DNA from 3 places in the Brevibacillus sp. HB1.2 genome. Region 2 is predicted to be linked to each of the others. Evidence: a T-box and tRNA genes for the amino acid it is inferred to sense, from the RefSeq annotation. Region 2 holds a T-box; the other regions hold tRNA genes.
The links. A T-box is a leader RNA that pairs with one kind of tRNA and senses whether it is charged. The one in region 2 lies ahead of argS (arginine--tRNA ligase), so its partner is inferred to be a tRNA-Arg.
Positions count from the first base shown of each region.

Region 1: it encodes a tRNA-Arg, which carries the amino acid that the T-box ahead of argS (arginine--tRNA ligase) is inferred to sense. The anticodon was not compared.
Region 3: it encodes a tRNA-Arg, which carries the amino acid that the T-box ahead of argS (arginine--tRNA ligase) is inferred to sense. The anticodon was not compared.

Region 1 is NZ_JABMIU010000027.1:15,960-20,199, reverse strand. Features, by position in the region: gene HPY28_RS29350 (hypothetical protein) at 1-494, shown strand, start outside; gene HPY28_RS29345 (helix-turn-helix domain-containing protein) at 587-766, opposite strand; gene HPY28_RS29340 (sigma-70 family RNA polymerase sigma factor) at 777-1,352, opposite strand; gene HPY28_RS29335 (stalk domain-containing protein) at 1,622-1,855, opposite strand; gene HPY28_RS29330 (hypothetical protein) at 1,977-2,516, opposite strand; tRNA gene HPY28_RS29325 (tRNA-Arg) at 2,630-2,706, opposite strand; gene HPY28_RS29320 (histidinol phosphate phosphatase domain-containing protein) at 2,780-3,808, opposite strand; gene HPY28_RS29315 (DeoR/GlpR family DNA-binding transcription regulator) at 3,802-4,240, opposite strand, start outside.
Region 2 is NZ_JABMIU010000001.1:928,442-932,681, reverse strand. Features, by position in the region: gene HPY28_RS04335 (thiolase family protein) at 1-24, shown strand, start outside; gene HPY28_RS04330 (hypothetical protein) at 109-471, opposite strand; gene argS (arginine--tRNA ligase) at 597-2,312, opposite strand; T-box leader at 2,361-2,625, opposite strand; gene HPY28_RS04320 (hypothetical protein) at 2,669-3,346, opposite strand; gene HPY28_RS04315 (sigma-70 family RNA polymerase sigma factor) at 3,362-3,934, shown strand; gene HPY28_RS04310 (YcdB/YcdC domain-containing protein) at 3,925-4,240, shown strand, end outside.
Region 3 is NZ_JABMIU010000008.1:234,132-238,371, forward strand. Features, by position in the region: gene HPY28_RS19355 (glutaredoxin family protein) at 1-58, opposite strand, end outside; gene rpoN (RNA polymerase factor sigma-54) at 64-1,437, opposite strand; tRNA gene HPY28_RS19365 (tRNA-Arg) at 1,679-1,753, shown strand; gene HPY28_RS19370 (LCP family protein) at 2,523-3,935, opposite strand.

The DNA.
Region 1 (4,240 bases), on a different contig from region 2:
AAATAGATCGCATGAGAGTTAACCCACTTCCTAATCCCAACGCTACCTACGCAGTCATAAGTTACAGTTGTGGAATAAAGTTATGTGACAATGTTCTTGTAAACTATAAAAACGATCAGGTCACATCTATCCCCCTCCCGCAATCAAGCTTTTTTCAGGAGGCTCTATTTACGGTCGATAACAAATATTTAGCTATAAAATTTGGGAAAAATGAAGGATCAACTGTAAGCAGAAGTAGTTTAGTGATAATTGACACTGTCGAAATTAAGAACGCGGAGTTTCAAAATAATAGCGAAATAATCAACAAGATAACTAATGGAAATTTCACCGTACCCATTCGTAATTTGCATTGGGAAAATGATACGACGTTAAAAGTAACGATTCCCGATATAAAGGACTACTCGTTTAAAACTATTGAAAAATGGATTAATGAGGAAAGTGAAACTAAAACCAAAGAAGTAAAAATTACTTTGGGGAGTATTCCAAATGTGTAACCTCGAATAAACGAATCCCAAATGAGAAAGGAAAAACATCCCGTTTCACTGCTAAAAGTGGGACGAGATGTTGAGTATTGATGAGACGAATGTTACTTTTGGGACACCCTCTTCACAAAATCAAAACATTCCAGTGTTTTATCAAAATTATACTTCAATATATACTCGATAATTTTTAATGACATTTCCTGCCTAATGTCATCCCGTACAGATGAGTCTGTTGATCTCAGCGACTTACGAATCTTCGGTTCAAACCTTTCTATAATCTCCATCATAGCATCCTCATCGTTGTTCTGCGCTCGCTTTAGAAGCATTAACAGGCTCATGCATTTCGCCTCCCTCTAACTGTTTTTTGAGCTTTAGTAACGCTCGTTTCTTTACCTTGGAAACAGCCTGCTGGGTGACGCCTAATAGACGTGCAACCTCCCGTTCTTTGAGGTTCCTTAAATAAAGAAGTGTCAATGTCGTCTGTTCTTTTTCTGTAAGTCTTTGAATAGCCTCCAGCACGCGTTTGTCAGACAAAGCATCCTTCCACTCCTGTACACCCTCCCGATCACCCTCATTCGAAATGCACGTAAGCCCGTCAACCAACCGCTCAATTTCATCGGTCGGTTGACACGCTTTGTCTATCTTTCGGTTCCGTAAAGAAAGTTCGATTGAGGTATAGTGAATAATTGATGAAATGTACTTGATAAGTCTCGCTTCGGCATAGAATTCTTTGAATCGTCTATTTAGTTCTTCGATACCTTTCATATCGTCTGGAGAAAAAAGTACTCGCTGGTAAAGTTCTTGATTGTCTGCTTGGGTAAGAAATGCATCCAGAAACTTTTTATTTGCTGCGTCAGTAAGTTCGATCACATAATGCCTCCTCACAAAATAGGATCATACATTCGGTTTTTGATCAAAAAAAGACGTGCCATATCACACTGACACGTCCCGATCTACTCAGTCCATTTTACCAAACACCCAAAGCAAATAACTTAATATTCCTGTTGTGTAAACTTCTGTAAATAATTGTAATTTTGCATACTCTTACCTTACGCTTCACACAATTGTCCCAGAAAATAGAAAATCCCTCTCCAGACTTCTCCGAAGGTGGACTTCGCCTTTTAAAAATGCAGTTAAAATTATCTCAAAAGCCTTCTGGAGCGCCTGAATTTCAGGCAAAGTGCGGCAGCCAGCTCACGAGCAAGAGCATATGCCGATCCCGCTACAATCTTCTCGTTTAAGTCTTTGCCGTGTACACGCACATCTTGGGTAACCGCGATCCACCCCACTTTTCCACCTGCTGCATTTGCTACCGCTCTGACAGGCAGCATAGAAACGCCATCTTGTAGGAAACCAGTCTCCGGTAACCTTATTAATAGTATAGTGATTCTTAGAATTTGCTATTTACATGCTAGACGTCTCTCCACATCATCTTAAACAAAGAACGTCCACTCCTATTTAAAGTGAACGTTCTTTCTGTGTTTGTTATCTTTATTATTTCTTCAGGATAAAATCAGACATAACTACCTTCTCCCATTGGATTCCTTTTGGACTCACGTTGGTGTAAAGCGTTATGGAGTCCGCATCTTCCATTACCGCTTTCAAATGAAAATTCATGTCCTTGGGCTGCAAATATTCATCATACAGCTGTTGGTAGTTGGGATCGTTCTTTTCTTTGGCGACTTTGATGTATTCTACGGTGTCAGGGTCTTTCTCAAAGTTTTTGTATTTCACTTGATATGCGAATGTCGCTTCTACTTTTCCATCTACTGTTTTCTCTTCATAATCCGATAGTGTAAACTCCAGCAACTCATAGTAGGGGGAGAAAGCTTTCTTGCTCTCTTCTTCCATATAGCTTGTGATTTGGTTATAGCTTGTAGAGCTGTCGACCGATTGTTTCGGTTCTGTGCCAGTGTTCATTACTTCTTTTGCAGGTGGCGCGGCAGTCTGATTTTGTACGACCGCATCTGAGCTGCAACCACTGAAGAAAATCGCCAAGACCATAGCCATACATCCTACCATCACTTTTTTCAAAAGAAATCCCCCCTTATTTCGTTCGTCATTTGATATACGTTATACATTGGAGGCATGCTACACGTCTCAACAAAAAAAGAAAAAACCTTGATACACCAAGGTTTTTTCTTCGATGGCGTCCCCGAGAGGATTCGAACCTCCGACCTACAGTTTAGGAAACCGTTGCTCTATCCTGCTGAGCTACGGGGACAAATATGATCACCTACTTTCTTATTATATGTGTATATCCATTTTTAGGCAAATCCTAACCGTTCCAGTTCCTATCAGCAGCTCTCGTCTGGAATAGCTGATGCATAACGGATTGGCTTCATGATCCGTTGACGACCGGAAAAAGTAGCAATCTCCGTTACTCCCATTGAATGGAGGATCTCCAGATTCGCCGCTACGTATCTCCCAATATCGTCGGGAAAGTGCGCGTCGGACGAGAGTGTCAGTGGAACACCATGCGCCACCAAAACGTCGAGAAAAACGGGACTTGGGCACATTTCCTTAACAGGATAGCGGTAGTACAGGCCTGCATTGATTTCGGTCGCTGTATCCGTTTCTCTCAAAGCAGTTGCGATCCGGTGGTAATAGGGAACTATCTCCGATTCCAGAGGGCGATAGGAGAACACTTTCAGATTGTCCAGATGGGCAACAAAATCAAATAAATTGCTCCTGATCATGCACTCAACCGTGTGGAAAAAGTCCGCGTATAACTGTTTCAGGTCATGCTGCTCAAACAGATGGCGAGTCTCGGGATTGTCAAAGCCCCATCCTTGCATAAAATGAACAGAACCGATCACATAATCCCACGAAGCGCCTGCCAGCAAGCTTTCCAATTCTGCCTCCCCGCCGATAAAGTAATCCGCTTCGATCCCCAGCCGCAACTCCACACCGCTTGCCGACCAACGCTGCTTTGCTGCCTCGATGGCGACACAAAAGTCATTAAGACTCTCGGTGCATACTTGATCAAGCCAAGTGCGCTGCAAGCGACCCAAATCGGTATCACTGAGGTCTAGATACCGTTCAAAATAGGGACGGGCTTCACGAAAGCGGTATAAATGATCGACAATCCCCACTTCCTTCAAGCCTTTGTTTAACGCTTCACGTAAATACAGATCGATCCAGGACGGGTCGTAGCACCCCAGAGACATGCGGTTATTTAATCGCGCAAGACTATCCAGCAGCCAGGCGCGGGTATGTCGAGGTTCAGACAGCGGATAAAAGTGGTCGAGGGCAGTATTGGTACGGTCGAGCCAACGCAATGAAAAAGGCCCTTCTTCCAGATGAAGATGATAGTCGATCAGCATGTGAAGTCTCTCCTTCCCGGATGTTCGCTTATCCAGGTAGTTTGAATGCCAGACGAAAGCCATTCATCCGGCATCGGCTGGTCACAAACAACCGCGCTGACATCCTGCCAGCCGCAAATACGAAAAAATTGCGTTTGTCCGATCTTGGTTGTGTCTCCCAATACATAGACTTGCTCTGCCCGCTGTACCATCATGGTCGAGCATAGCGTTTCTTCCATGTCATAGTCGGTGAAGCCATCAGCCGTCATTCCTCCACAGGAAATAAACGCTTTATCAAAATGAAAACGAGAGAGCAGCTCGCAGGTAAACGCCCCGGCAACCGATTGTTGGGCCGGATGGGTCAGGCCCCCCAGCATAATGACCTGACCGTTGAATTGATTGGCTTCCAACAGCTCGTTTAGTAAAGAAGCGGCGGGGAGCGAATTCGTGACA
Region 2 (4,240 bases):
ATCTATGAAAATTTGACGATGTAAAATTCTCATGTGCATATGAAAAAGCCCCGAACATTGATATGTCGGGGCTTTTTGCCATGAAAGTGTGATCGCTTATTAGGGGACCTATTGTTCGTGTAAGTATTTTCGCAATGTGGCCGCTACTTCTGTTGGGTTTTCCAGCTGTACAATGACATGCTGATATTTAACATGACCCTCTACTTCTAGAATCAACAACGAATCAGTCTGGGCAAAAGAAAGGAAGTACCATTCATTTCCATGCTGAAAGCTTCCTTCATATATGTTCAATGGAGCTATAGACGTCCCTGGCATGCGCAACATCCATTTTGGCGGAACAAAAGAACCGACCTCGACATGCTTGATCGATTGATACGGTAACGTGATGGTGCTCTTCAAGGCTAAGAAGGTATGCAAGCCAGTGAGACGCAAGGTAAAATCCGTCTTTCCAAAATGTACACGTCTTCCCATCGTTGATCACCTCATTCATCTGCCATCGTTTCATTATCTCACAGATGAATGATGATGACACGGGACTATCAAAAAAGCCGGAGCTTCCCCGCAAGAGGAAGGCAACCGGCTTTTCGTATTCTTTCTTACATTTCTTCTGGAGCAGCCAAACCGAGCAGACGCAGACCTTCCTTTAGTACAGCAACGACTGCTGCTACGAGCTGGAGACGGGATGCTGTCACATCTTCTTCCTCAGCCAGAATGCGTACATTCGCATAGAATTTGTTGAATGTTTGCGCCAGGTCGATCACATACTTGCCGATTTGCGACGGATCGAAGTTATCGGCAGCACGTTCGATTACCTCTGGGAACGCGTTCAAGAGGGTAATCACTGCCCAAGCCTCTTTGCTGTCGAGTGCACCGGAAGCCAGGTTCACTGTCGTTGCTGGCTGGTAGCCACCTCTGCGCAAGAGTGAGCATGCACGAGCGTGTGCGTATTGCACGTATGGTCCTGTTTCCCCTTCGAAGGTCAGCATCTCTTCCCAGGAGAAGTTGACATCATTCAGGCGGAAGTTTTTCAAGTCATGGAAAATAACTGCGCCTACCCCGACTTGACGAGCCACCTCTTCTTTATTGGATAGCGTAGGGTTTTTCTCTTCGATGACTTTTTGGACATCAGAAATGGCCTGTGCCAACACTTCTTCCAAGAGAACCACTTTCCCTTTACGCGTGGACATTTTCTTGCCGTCCTTGAGCATCATGCCGAATGGGATGTGGTGCATATTTGCGGACCAAGCATAGCCCATTTTTTCCAACACTTTATAGAGCTGCTGGAAGTGGAGGCGTTGCTCGTTCCCTACGACATAGAGTGCTTTTGCAAAATCGTACGATTCGTGGCGGAAGAGGGCAGCAGCCAAATCACGCGTAGCGTACAGGGTAGCGCCGTCTGATTTTTTGATCAGGCATGGCGGCATGTTGTATTCATCGAGGTTCACGACCATCGCACCGTCGGATTCAGTCAAGAGACCTTTTTCCTCGAGCAACGTAACAACGCGATCCATTTTGTCGTTGTAGAATGCTTCACCGTGTGTGGAGTCGAAGGCTACGTTCATCAGGTCGTAGATCTTCATGAATTCCTTGAGGGACTCATCACGGAACCATTTCCACAGATGCTGTGCTTCTTCGTCGCCATCCTCGAGCTTTTTGAACCATTCACGGCCTTGGTCTTCCAGCGTAGAATCGTTTTCGACTTCTTCGTGGAAGCGAACGTAGAGGCTGAGCAGCTCCTTGATTGGTTCTGCTTTTACCTTTGCTTCGTCACCCCAGAGGCGGTACGCAACGATCAGTTTACCGAACTGCGTACCCCAGTCACCCAAGTGATTGATGCGCACTGGCTCGTAGCCTTGCTTTTCCATGATGTTGGCAATCGCGTTTCCGATTACAGTGGAGCGCAGATGCCCCATGGAAAACGGCTTGGCGATATTCGGTGAGGAGAGGTCGATTGGTACTTTGCGTCCTTGACCGACATTGCTGCTTCCATATGTGCTGCCTTGCGTAATGATGGTTCCGATTACTTGCTCTGCTACATTTTCTTGGTCTAGGAACAGGTTCACATACGGTCCAACTGCTTGTGATTCGCGCAATGGTGCACCGGAGAGCTGTCCAGCCAGCTCTGATGCGATCATCGGTGGGGCTTTGCGCAATGCTTTTGCCAATTGGAAGCAAGGGAAGGCCACATCGCCCATTGCAGGGTTTGGTGGTGTTTCCAGCATGCCGTATACGGCTTCTTTTGTCAGTGTGTCTACGCCCATCGAGGAGAGCGTAGCGGCAATCTTTTCAGCGACTTGGTGTTTGTAGCTCATTTGATAAATCCCCTTTCAAAAATAAAAAAACCTCTACGTCTCCTGTGAAAAAGAGACGAGAGGTTATACTCCCGCGGTGCCACTCTTGTTGTTTTTCCCTTCCAGTAAACTTGGAAGACAAAAACCGCTTGACCTGCTGTAACGGGCAGTCCCGGCATAGCCCTACACGATCCGTTGCCCATATTGACTGGCGTAGGATGTTCAGGCAGCATCTCCGAGGGGCGTTTCCTCACATGGTTTGGCATCGGGCTCACACCGTCCCCGACTCGCTACAGCCTCGCACAAGGAGTACTTTCCTCATCAACGATTCGTTTGTTTCTCTAGAATTATAGCTGTTTTAACCGTCAGGATGCAACTCACTGTTCCGGTTTTTGCAAAATCTTATCTAATTCCGCGAAATATTGTTTGGTCAGCTCTTCTCTTTCTTCCGCGCTGAGGTTATCCGCGTTCATCATTTGCTCTTTGTACTGTTCCAGCTTTTCGAGCATGGCTAGCTCGGCAGCAGCGGCATCGTCCAGATCGTAATTTTCCGATGGATCGAACGGGATCAATCGATTGTCATTACCACTGCGCAAATAAGCAGAGCGCCAGTTCTCCGGAAACTGGTATGGCTGTTCGCCAAACATAATCGCTAAAATATCGTCGGATTCAATCGGCAGGAAGTGATCGTAATCGTCTCTTCTGCCTCCCTCGGATAAATTAATGTGGGACAAAAAATAGTGGAGATAATGTTCCCCGGTTTCGGTATTCTTAACGATGGAATAGGTTTCAAATTCCGATTTGGATAGTTCTTTTATGGTCTCTAAACAGGACAGAAATTTGTCTTTTTCACGTGCTTGCAAGTCAGCCATGTCATCTCGTTCCTTTCGCTCTACAATAAGCCTCATGATAGCAAAAGCAATGTGCTCTGACAATGAAAGCAACGCAACGGAGTGCAGCAGTGGAAGCAGGGAAAAGGATGATTGATAAAACAATTGGATAATCTTGTCACAAAAATAAGCCAGCTGGATCAAATACATATCAACACGAAACAAGGAGGTGAACAGCGCGTGAATGCAAGTGCCAAAAGTAGCGAAGCGGACTGGACGCTGCAACTGACCAACGAGGAGAAGCTGACGAGACTCATGAGCGAGTACGGAGACAACATCGTGCAGCTCGCCTACTTGATCGTCAAGGATCGGGGAATCGCGGAAGACATTACCCAGGAAGTGTTCCTGAAGGCGTATCGGGGTCTGGATCAGTTCCGCCATCAGAGTAGCGTAAAAACGTGGCTTTACCGAATTGCGATCAACGAGTCCCGCAAATATTTGCGTTCGTGGTCCTTTCGCCAGATTTTTTCTACATACCTCTCCAAAGAGGAAGCACCCCCGGAGAAGGCCGACACCGCAAACGTTGAAGCGGCAGTCATCGGACGAATGAGCAAGGTACAGGTAGCGGAGCAGGTGATGAAGCTCTCGCCGCTGTACCGAAAAGTCATGGTACTTCATTACTATGAAGATTTGTCGATAAGAGAGATTGCGCAAGTGTTGGATATTTCAGAAGATGCCGTACGAACCCAATTGTCACGGGCCCGAAAACATTTTAAGGCATTGTGTGAAAAGGAGGGATTGGAATGGATGTAGATAAGCAAATTCGCGAAGTGGTACGGAGTGCAAGTGAGAAATCTGTGGAGGAAGTGAGGTTTACAAAAGAAATGGAATCGCGGATCAGAGATGCGATTGCACGAGATAAACACAAGAATCGGAACAGGATATTCATGGCTGGCTCCTTGGTAGCTTGCTTGGCGGTAACAGCCGTGGGCTTGCAGCAACAAGGTTGGTTTTCACAGATGCCCAGTGGAAAAAATGTAACGAATGCGGTCGCAACGACTGCAAGGGATAAAAAGAAAACGGAGGCCGATCAGAACAACGTAAAGGTGTCGCCGGAAG
Region 3 (4,240 bases), on a different contig from region 2:
CGCACAAATGACATTTTTTTCTCCCGTACAAGACAATTTCAAACGTTTCTTCATTCATGCCCGTTAAAACCTCTTTCGTTTAGCTGACGATGGGATCAGCATTTCTTCCCGGTACTTGGCAACCGTGCGGCGGGAGATTTCAATCCCCTCTGTAAGCAGCATCTCACCCAGCTTTTGATCAGATAACGGAGACTTCCGATCTTCTTGTTCGATCAGTGCTTTGATTCTGCGCTTAACACTCTCAGACGAAGTCACTTCCCCGCTGGAAGTAGAGAGTGCTGACGTAAAGAAATACTTCAGTTCAAAGATTCCACGCGGTGTCTGGACGTATTTGTTGCTGGTTGCCCGACTAATCGTCGATTCATGCAGGCTGACCCGCTCTGCTATTTCCTTTTGTGTCATGGGCTTTAAGTAATGAATCCCCCGATCAAAAAACTCCCGTTGCATATCGAGGATGGCCTGAGTTACTCGCATGAGCGTCAGGCGGCGCTGCTCCAGACTTTTTGCCAGCCACATGGCAGCATTCAGCTTATCGTGAATGAACTGCTTGGCTTCATCCTGACTTTTTTGCTGGCTCAGCATCTTTTCATAGAAGCTGTTGATTTTCAGCCGCGGTGCAGCAACATCATTGACCAATACTACATAATCATTCCCGACCTTCTCTACCGTCACATCTGGAATGACATATCTTGTGTCTACTGCGGAAAAGGCCGCCCCTGGACGCGGATTCAGCGTACGGATCAAGTCTGCCATCGCCTGTACCTCTTGCGGTGTACACCCGATTTTGTCTGCAATCCGCTGATAGCGATTGTCCGCCAAATCTTGCAGGTGGTTGCGAACGACCTGAACGATCTTTTCATCATCGAGTGCCAAATGCTCGAGCTGCAGCAAAAGACATTCTTCTAGGCTGCGTGAAGCTACGCCTACTGGATCAAAATGCTGCAAGACGGACAACACGTCCTCAATCTCCAGCATTTCAGCACCTAGGCGCGTACTCGCTTCCTCCAGTGTAATTTCCAAATACCCCTTTTCATCCAGATTCCCGATCAAAAAGAGAGCGATCTGTTTTTGCAGCGACGAGAATCCTTTTACATAGCCGAGTTGACGCTCCAGATGTTCGTACAGCGTCTCCGCACCTTGCTGGACGTAATCCAACGGATTGTAAGTGCTTTCATTTTTCAACGAACCGTACTCACCTGTCGCGCGATTGCCCACAATTTCTTTCCAGTCAATCTCAGGAGCTGGTTTCTCTGCTTTTGCAGAAGCGACTTCTCCAGCAACTTCAAGGTCAAAAACAGGATTTTCATTGGCCTGATCCTGCAAATAGGAGATGAGATCAATGGCTGAATACTGCAATATGGTAATCGCTTGGCGTAATTCCGGCGTCATCACTAATTTCAGTGTTTGTTCTTGAAATAACCCCAATCCCATGTTCATGAAGCCCGCCTCCTTCGCACTTGCTCATGCTGCTCGATGACTCTTTATTTTCATTATATTCGTTCTCTCATGCAATTTTCCTGCCAAATTGATGAAGCAGAACACAAAAAACGTCGAAAGATCTTCACCTAAGGACTTTTTCACTCTCGCTTACCTTATCGCTAGTTTTTTCTGTTGAACTACTTTTTTCGTTTGCATTGAGATTCCCGATGTTCTATAATAAAAGTTGTCGTCACAATATACGCCTGTAGCTCAGTGGATAGAGCAATGGTCTCCGGAACCATGTGCGGGGGTTCGATTCCCTTCAGGCGTACCATAATTGCAATCAAAGCGTCACGAAGCGATTTCTCGGTCATCGAGGGGTCGCTTCTTTTCGTTTATCTACAGCGGCGACTAGGTGATGTAGACTGCTGCCCCTATTTCGGAAAGGGGATTTCAATGGATAGGCGTAAAGGCAAGAGTCTTATCCGAAACGATCAAATACAACGGAGAATGATCGTATAGTGACCATTGATGAGCTATTCGAGCGCTTCATTAACTACAAGGTGTCACAGGGGTTACGCGAACGCACATTGCAAGATCACAAGAAGCTGTATCGTTATTTTCGGGACTGGCTGCAACAGAAAATCCCCAACCCGAAGGTTGGGGACATCTCACGGGAGACAGTACAGGCGTACATCACCTACATGGCTCAGGAGATTGTACAATTTTTATTTCTTGACCTTATCTTGTTCTTTCAAATAACGGATTCTTTCAAAAAAGCTAATATCTCGCTTAGTTTCTCATGATAAGATTTATGAATTATGCTAGAGTCCTTGATTTTAGCTTTGATACCCTCTTCAGCCATATTACATAGTAAAAAATACTTAGCATCTTTTACCGTTCAGGTACAACTTGCCCTTATCCGAAACCTTGGGCCTTGAGCTAACGGTTGTACAGCCAACCCCCACTCTTGACTTTCACCCTATAGCTATCGCCCTTGCTGAGCACAATGAAAGGGATAACCCTATAGCTATCCCAATACTTATAAATGCCTAACCGGAAAAGGTGCATAAATTTTCATATAGGAATATAACTCACTTCAATTAAGACGCAGGTGGCCCGTCTGTTGATACAGCTTCTGCACCTCTATCCTGCTTAACGTCTGTAGAAACATCTGTAGAAACATCTGGCGGTACCGTTATGATACTTTCACCTACTCCTTTCTCTACATTAGTGTTTATTGACTCAGGTTTAGTTGGTTCAACTATATCAGGTGGAGGTAAAATAGTGGCATTTTGATTCTCCAGCTGCTCAACCTTGATATCTTCACTTGATTGCTTTGATTGTAAATCATTATTTAATTTGGTTGATTTATAAGAATCAGCCGTTTTTCTCTTACGTTGCTTATTATTTGCTACATTTTCATCAGAGTCGCCTTGAATTGAAGCATTGCTAAGCGTAGCAACTACGCTTTTAGTTAAGCCCATTTCAGTCAAAAATGCACTACGAATATGTTCCATATTCTCTTTGGCAAGTACGGTGTATCGTCCGTTCCAATCCGCCCCGTTATCCAATACAGAAATAGACGCAGAATTAATTCCCTTAAAGTCAAATGCTAGTCCTTTAATCTGTTCCTTGGATAGATCCGTATGTATATGTTTTGCACCTATATCCATAACATTAAAGATTTTAGTCAGACCTTCAAACGTTGTGGTTTTATCAACCACTGCCTTAATTACTTCTTGCTGACGACGGTTACGATCATAGTCGCTAGAGTAGTATAACTCTCCACGATTATCTTTACGATGACGTACATAGCCTAACGCCTGTTCTCCATTTAATTTTTGTAATCCTGGAGATAAATTAATATGTGTATTGTCCATAGGATCATCATAAATAAGTCTCTTGTCGACATTAACTTCTATTCCACCAATCTCGTCAATTACTGCTTTAAATCCCTCAAAGTCAACCGATACGTAGTGCTGAATCGGTATCCCCAGCATCTGAGTTAATGTCTCCTTAGTCAGAGAGATACCATCTTTTTCGGGTTTTTTATTATTTCGTTCTGCCTTACGACGCAGTGCTTCACCAGTTGCATAGACAGCATTTATTTTCTCATAATCACGGTCACCTGGGATTTTCACCCGCGTATCCCGTGGTATCGAAACCATAGTTACTTTCATCGTTTTTGGATTTACAACAGCTACGATCATAACATCTGTGTTCATAGAACCTGTTTCTTTACGCGTATCTCGACCTAAAATGACAAATGAAAATGACTTATCAGAATGATAAGTAGGATCTACTGTCTTCACAACAGACGAGGTAGAATTCTCAGAACTTGTTACAGTTTCTAATGCGGAATCAATCTTCCAATAGACTGCACCTGCTACTCCACCAAAAATAAAAAGAACGAACAGACAAACTATTATTAGATTTCGTTTAAGTCCTCCGCGTCGGCCAGATGATTTTTTCCTCTCTGTACTAGACCTCGATCTGACAACCGTTTCCGGCATAGTAATCATTCTCCTTAGTATTAGCATCTGATACAAACAGTTTGTCGGTCATATTAAGTTACTTTACTGATTAATCTAACGATTCCACATCTGAAGGATTATTCTTAATCGCATGTTTAGACAAATTTATAAAATTTTCTACAGAAGGTAACACTCTTACTATGGTATTATATCACATTTATGTCTTTAATTGTAGAAGAATTCACCTCCTCTACCCAAGTATATGAACATTGGTCCAAATACCTTAATTTAATTTTGTGAGTTACTTTAAACTCATATGATATTAAAATAAGCATAAAATAGTC